Linked DNA regions of Teredinibacter turnerae T7901. The protein of the gene in region 1 interacts with the protein of each later gene in a pairwise test. Links are inferred from orthologs where the notes say so. Each region holds a gene or a part of one and is shown on either strand. Other genes may lie near its edges. The genes, in order: ndk and TERTU_RS01750.

The links.
Region 2: the proteins of ndk (region 1) and TERTU_RS01750 interact in binary tests that used the Escherichia coli proteins (3 or more experiments, as listed by UniProt). The link is inferred for Teredinibacter turnerae T7901 from one-to-one orthologs.

Annotation. Positions count from the first base shown.
Region 1 is NC_012997.1:2,907,205-2,910,227, reverse strand. The notes cover bases 320-3,016. They hold ndk (nucleoside-diphosphate kinase), read left to right. Parts: upstream 320-1,303; coding sequence 1,304-1,729; downstream 1,730-3,016. Other genes in these bases: pilW (type IV pilus biogenesis/stability protein PilW), read left to right, coding at 2,977-3,016; rlmN (dual-specificity RNA methyltransferase RlmN), read left to right, coding at 1,748-2,947; TERTU_RS11650 (AsmA family protein), read right to left, coding at 320-1,058. Outside these bases: more of TERTU_RS11650, read right to left, coding at 1-319; more of pilW, read left to right, coding at 3,017-3,023. UniProt on the Escherichia coli protein: Major role in the synthesis of nucleoside triphosphates other than ATP. The ATP gamma phosphate is transferred to the NDP beta phosphate via a ping-pong mechanism, using a phosphorylated active-site intermediate.
Region 2 is NC_012997.1:416,394-419,705, reverse strand. The notes cover bases 327-3,312. They hold TERTU_RS01750 (5-formyltetrahydrofolate cyclo-ligase), read left to right. Parts: upstream 327-1,533; coding sequence 1,534-2,091; downstream 2,092-3,312. Other genes in these bases: feoB (ferrous iron transport protein B), read left to right, coding at 3,306-3,312; TERTU_RS01745 (FeoA family protein), read left to right, coding at 3,073-3,309; TERTU_RS21935 (hypothetical protein), read right to left, coding at 2,329-2,505; TERTU_RS01755 (cell division protein ZapA), read left to right, coding at 985-1,272; TERTU_RS01760 (TIGR02449 family protein), read left to right, coding at 745-948. In the rest of the region: more of TERTU_RS01765, read right to left, coding at 1-326. UniProt on the Escherichia coli protein: Involved in the removal of 5-formyltetrahydrofolate.

The DNA.
Region 1 (3,023 bases):
AAGGATACAGTGCCTTTTGCATCCAGCTTGGTTTTGTCCAGAGTTGCGGATAGAACCGCAACCTCTAACTGGTCGCCCCGGTATTGGATGTTGGCATTGGCTGCGAATTTGGTGAGCGCGCTGGAGTTGCTCATCTCAGGAAGCGCCACTTCCATCCATTTCAACCAGGCGGCTGGGTTCAGCTCGTCGAGTTGTATGGTTGCTTCTGCCTTTAGTGCTGGTGATGTAACCACCGAAATATTTCCGTTTATACGCGCATCCGCTTCTTCTGTAGCCATAGCAGATAGGCGCGTGGACGCAAACGTAATCGCGCCCGCGCCAGTTTGTGTGATTGTCGATTCAAACCCGATTCGAATCGGTGGATAGGGCGCAAATGTCAGCTCGCTGTTAAGTGCAATTTGCATTGGCTGGCCATTGAGGTTGACCGCATCAAGCTGTACATCGGTTTGTCGCAACTTAATGTTGCTGTTGTTGACAGCGTTGGTATAGCTGAGCTCGAAGTCGCTGATCTTAATCCGTTCTATTGCGATTTGAGTATCGCTTGCGTTCGAGTTGTCGCTGGCCTTTTCTGGCTCCGCTGGCGCACGCTTGGCAGGTTCACCACCCTCTGTGTCTGTGTCTGTGTCTGAGTCGCGAGCGAAAGCATCGAGTACTGGTTGCCAGTTACTCTCGCCGTTTTTGCCAATATGGAGGTCCACTTTAGGGTGTTGAACAAAGACGGCATTGATGCGTAATTCTCGCTCTCTGATAAGCGCTAGGAGATCGAGCTGCAGATTAAAGCTGTCGATGCTGGCGAGTTTTTCGGTATCTACACGTGCTGCGGAAGGAAAGAGCTGGATTTCGCCGGATTTTACCCCGGCTACGGGGTACACAGACCAGTTGAGGTCGCCAAGAATTTCGGTGAAAACCCCTTGCTCCGCCAGAGCTTTCTCCAGCTTTGGTTTTAAAAAATTTGCGTTGCTGCTAAGCAGGAATAGGGCAAGTGCTAATGCACAAAGGAGGACAAAGGCAATGATAGCTAAGGTGATTTTGAGGAGGCGTCCTGCGATGTATGGCATAAATGGGCTGGCACTGTGTTGGGTTTAGAAGATGAGACTCTAGCCATATACCCTGGGTTCACTCAAGAAGAAAAATGTATCGCGAAAGATACTTGGCACGTTGGCTGCTTTTTTGATCGCAATCCACGTATAATCGCCTGTTTTGCGATTTGCATGCGCAACGGTATGGGGCCGCTTAGGCGTGCCGCCCGATCCGCAGCGCTAACCCCCAAAGAATATGGACCAGAGCAAGGAGTATATTGTTGATGGCTATTGAAAAAACATTGTCGATTGTTAAGCCGAATGCTGTAAAGAAAAACGTGATTGGTGATATTTATAGTCGTTTTGAGAAAGCCGGCCTGAAGATTGTGGCCGCTAAAATGACTCAATTAGACGATGACCGTGCCGGTGGCTTCTACGAGGAGCACAAAGCGCGACCGTTTTTTGGAGAGCTGGTGGAGTTTATGACCAGCGGGCCGGTTCTTATTCAGGTGCTGGAAGGTGAAAATGCCGTGGCACTCAACCGTGAAATTATGGGTGCCACCAATCCGGAAAATGCTGCAGAAGGTACCATTCGTAAAGATTTTGCGGATTCTCTGAGCGAAAATGCTGTCCATGGTTCCGACAGTACTGAATCGGCAGCAAGGGAGATAGCGTACTTTTTTGATGCGGCGGAAATTTTCTCCCGTTAACTTGAGGTTGATTGATTAGTGAGTTCAGATGTGAGCGCAGTTGACGCTGTTGAAATCGTTGGCGATGCGGCCAAGGTAAACCTTCTCGGTATGTCTCAAGGGCGTCTGGAAGCGTTTTTTGAATCTCTGGGCGAGAAGAAGTTTCGCGCAACTCAGGTGTTGAAATGGGTGCATCAGCTGGGTGTTACCGATTTCGCGCAAATGACCAATATCAGCAAGGCGCTCCGTGAGCGTTTAGCCGACATCGCGGAAGTGCGCATTCCTGAAGTGATAGAGCAGTGGGACTCTACCGACGGCACGCGCAAGTTTCTTATACGCGTGGGTGGCGGCAACGCGATCGAAACGGTATTTATTCCGGATGGTGAGCGCGGCACCCTGTGTGTGTCGTCTCAGGTCGGTTGCTCCCTGGATTGCAGCTTCTGTGCAACGGGCAAACAAGGTTTTAACCGCGATCTCACGTCTGATGAAATCATCGGGCAAGTCTGGATCGCGGCGAAATCCTTTGGCCAGCTCCAAGAGGGCGGGGCACGAGGAGACCGAAAAGTCACTAACGTGGTACTCATGGGCATGGGCGAGCCGTTGCTCAACTTCGAGAACGTCGTTGAAGCAATGCACCTGATGATGCATGACAACTGCTACGGCATATCCAAGCGTCGCGTTACGTTGAGTACATCGGGTGTGGTGCCGCAGCTGGATCGACTGGGCAAATACACCGATGCATGCCTGGCAATTTCCCTGCACGCGCCGAACGATGAGCTGCGAAACCAGTTGGTACCGATCAACAAAAAATACCCGATTGCGCAATTGCTTGCTTCTGCCAAGCGCTATATTGAAGGGCTTCCGGATGCGCACCGTAAAATTACCATCGAATACACATTAATCGATCAAGTGAACGACCGCATAGAACACGCGCATGAATTGGTCGAACTGTTGAAAGATGTGCCGGTTAAAATTAACCTCATACCTTTTAACCCGTTCGGGTTATCTAACTATAAAAAGGTGAGTAATAACGCGTTGCGCCGTTTTCAGCAGATATTGATTGATGCGGGTTATACCGCAACGGTGCGCACCACGCGCGGCGACGACATTGACGCAGCCTGTGGTCAGCTGGCAGGTCAGGTTAACGACAGGACTAAGCGCAGTCAGCGTTACAAGCTGGATCAGGCCGCTTTACTCGCTACAGGAAACGACATCATTCCTGTGAAAATGGTGCAATAAACAACAATAAAGTGCGGAGATATTGGGCTATGCCTGGCAATTCCCTGTTTGTGAGCCGTGTCAGCCAACCTGTGCT
Region 2 (3,312 bases), 2.5 Mb from region 1 along the record:
AGAAATGTGTGCCAGGTCGCGCAGCGAGTCTTTGACATCGTCCGACAAGCCGGTATCAGCCGACAAGCCCGACTGCCCAATAGCCTGCCCCAAGCCGTGCAGAAACCCCTCACACCAGGCGCCGAGCTCGCGGGCGCGATTGTCCAGGCTGGTCTCATCTGCAGGTAGAAGCGGGGTAAACCCCAGCTGTTGGTCATCCAGCAGCGCCTGTGTGCGCTCTAGAATCAACGCCAGCAGTGCCGAATGTTCCTCCGCAAGCGCCAAATGTTCAAGGTCCATAAACTCCAGCGCCAGGGTGTTCCACTGCGCTGCCTCAAGCCTTTCGCCCGCACACAAACGACCGCACAACATGCCTTGTAACTCGGCTACCGAGTTTACGCTGCCGAGATTGAATAGTTGGTCGTTGAGGAAATGAAATTCGTAAAGTTCTGTCATGATCGTCGTTTAAATGGAAGTCGTTATTCAAGTGTATCGCAGGCTGTGTGGCCGATCATCTCAAGGCTGACAATAAAGCACTATACTTTTCTAGAATTGGCATTAACATTGGCCGCTTACAGGTTGTTGAAACGGGTGTTCAGCGCTGGCATTTCGGAGTGAAAACTCATGAGCCAGATTAATTGTTACTGACTCGAGGAACTTTTTGGTCACCGCGAACACCGAATTGGAGCTAATTATCCAAACCTGCAATCTGTTCTCCGCCGTAGCGGCGGCCATTATATCCAACACCCGAAGCGCTCGCGAAAAATGACCGATAAACTCATCAACGAGGTTGAACACAAGCTGGATAAGCTCATCAACCTTTGCACACGACTGCAACAGGAGAACGCAAGCCTGCGCGCCGAAAAAAGCGAGTGGCAACAGGAACGGAGCCGGCTGATCGAAAAAAATCAGCTCGCGCGCACCCGTGTTGAAGCCATGATTGAACGTTTGCGCAACATGGAGGCCTAGAGTTGACCAGCTTCAGCGCATTCAACGGAGATGTCCATGAGCAGTGAGCCGCAATCGGTAACAGTCACCATTCTCGATAAAAATTATCAAATTGCGTGCCCCCCCAGTGAGAGGGAGTCTTTGCAGCGAGCTGCAAAAGAGCTGGATGCGCGCATGCGCGTTATCCGCAGTACCGGAAATGTTATTGGCTTAGAACGCATTGCCATAATGGCTGCGCTAAACCTCTGTTACGACCTGAACAAAATTGGCGAACAGGCGGATCAAAAACAGTCTGTTGCGCTCGAACGCTTGTTAGGAAAACTCGACTCCGCGCTGGACGGATAGCACGACTAATTCCGCTCAATATCGGCTTCAAAAAATGTCAAGACTGGTGCGTAAAATATCCAGTGATATACTTTCTTAACTCCTGGGGTGCTCGCCAGTTGGCAAAATCCCTGAGCCGATAAGTGTAACCCCGGAGGTTACTCGTCCGTGTTGGTGTGCATGTCCGCGAGACGGAAAGCCTAATGCATGGCAGTATCCTCCCCCTTGAACCGTCGGTGTTCAAGGTAACGTCGACAGCGGCATTCCCGGGGCTCCAACCCAATGAATAAGCATCTCCTGCGCAGTCAGCTTCGCAAGGCACGGCGCGCTCTGACATCAAGCCAGCAGCAACAGGCTGCAGTGGCGATCTACTCTCAAATTCTGCACCAGCACACCTTTCGTTCCGCCAAAAACATCGCTGTGTATATCGCCAACGACGGCGAGATATCCCCTCACCTTATTGCCCGCACAGCGCGAAAGCTTGGCAAACAAGTGTATCTGCCTGTAGTTCAGCGCGATCGCTTGCGGTTTCGCATAGCGCCTGCCGGAGCAAAAATGTGGCGCAACAGGTTTCAGATTCCTGAGCCTCTCCCCAAATACGCTGATGTGCCCGGTGACTGCCTGGATCTGGTGTTGATGCCCCTGGTAGGGTTCGATAAATGGGGCAACCGGCTTGGCATGGGTGGAGGCTTCTACGACCGCACATTTGCCTGCAACCATTTACGGCCGAAGCTGGTTGGGCTCGCGCACCATCTGCAAGAAGTGGATTCGCTGCTCGTAGACAACTGGGATATTCCGCTGGATGCGGTGGCGACAGATCGCCAGTGGTTGAGCGTGTAAGTAAACTGTGGGATTAGCTTGAAAACTTGCCTTTCATCACCGGGTGTTTGGCAACAGAATCTTGAAACCGAAACGCTTTAAGCGCATCTGAACGCTAAAAACCCTTGAGTGCCCACCTGGAAGCGGCACTCGCAAACAGGTACTCAAGGGTCTATCGATCCGGCCACACAATGATTGCGCGGCAAAGCTTCACTCTCTGCAATAGGCGAGGCGAACCTGAGTGGTGAAATGCGCGCGCTAGCGCTCGACCACTATTCCTTGATGGAGATCGGCAGGCGGTAGATCTTCAGCTTCCGCTTCAGAACCGCCAATAATCCCCAGCCCACTTGCGATAAGTCCTACAACAAAAATTACTGCAGCTAGAGTCAATACATCAGTCTTCATCAATACTTCCTCTGCGCTTGTCGGTCTCATTATTGTGATGTTCCACCCCAACAGGGGCGCTTACTTTAAATTGCGGACACTGGCACCAAATTCATCTGCACCCCGCAGTCAATCGCAAGAGCAGGTTTTATACCTATTTAGATGCCAATAGGCAAAGACCTATATCAAAGTCGCCCGCATACACCGCATTTTAAACATACACTCGTATTTCAACACGCCAAGACATACGCAAGCAGGTACTGGCTCACAGTATAAGTAACTACTTACTTTTCGACGGAGAAGCGCTGGGTGAAGTTTTTGTGAAGTTTTTTGCATGCGGATGACTTTAATGTCGTAAAGCCAACAATTATCTTCCCAAGACTGCGCACGTGTTTTGTGCAAGTGATATAAATAGCCACACATTCAGTGCATGCTCTAAATCAGAAACAGTAAAAGCCCGAAGATTTATCCCCTTTTCTCTTGATAGGCGTCAACAAACAACCGATAATAAGAATTATTATTAATTGGTAACCATTTTCGGCACGAACTTAGCAATCTGCGTTATCGCAACCGTCCCCGGACATTCGCTTACTTTGCCAACAGGTAGTATTTGTCATTATGTCGACCACTCTAAACCAATTGACCACCGGCAAGATTGCCACCATTAATTTTTTACACGGCGACAACCAAGCACTCATTCGTCAGTGTGGCGCCTTGGGCCTTAAGCCCGGCGAGCAAGTGAAAGTCCTGCATCGCAGTGGCGGCAAAGGCCCCATGCAAATAAAATGTCGGGGCACGCTTTTCGCCATTCGTAGCGATGAAGCAGCCAACATAGGCGTCACCCTCGAAGCTTGAGCC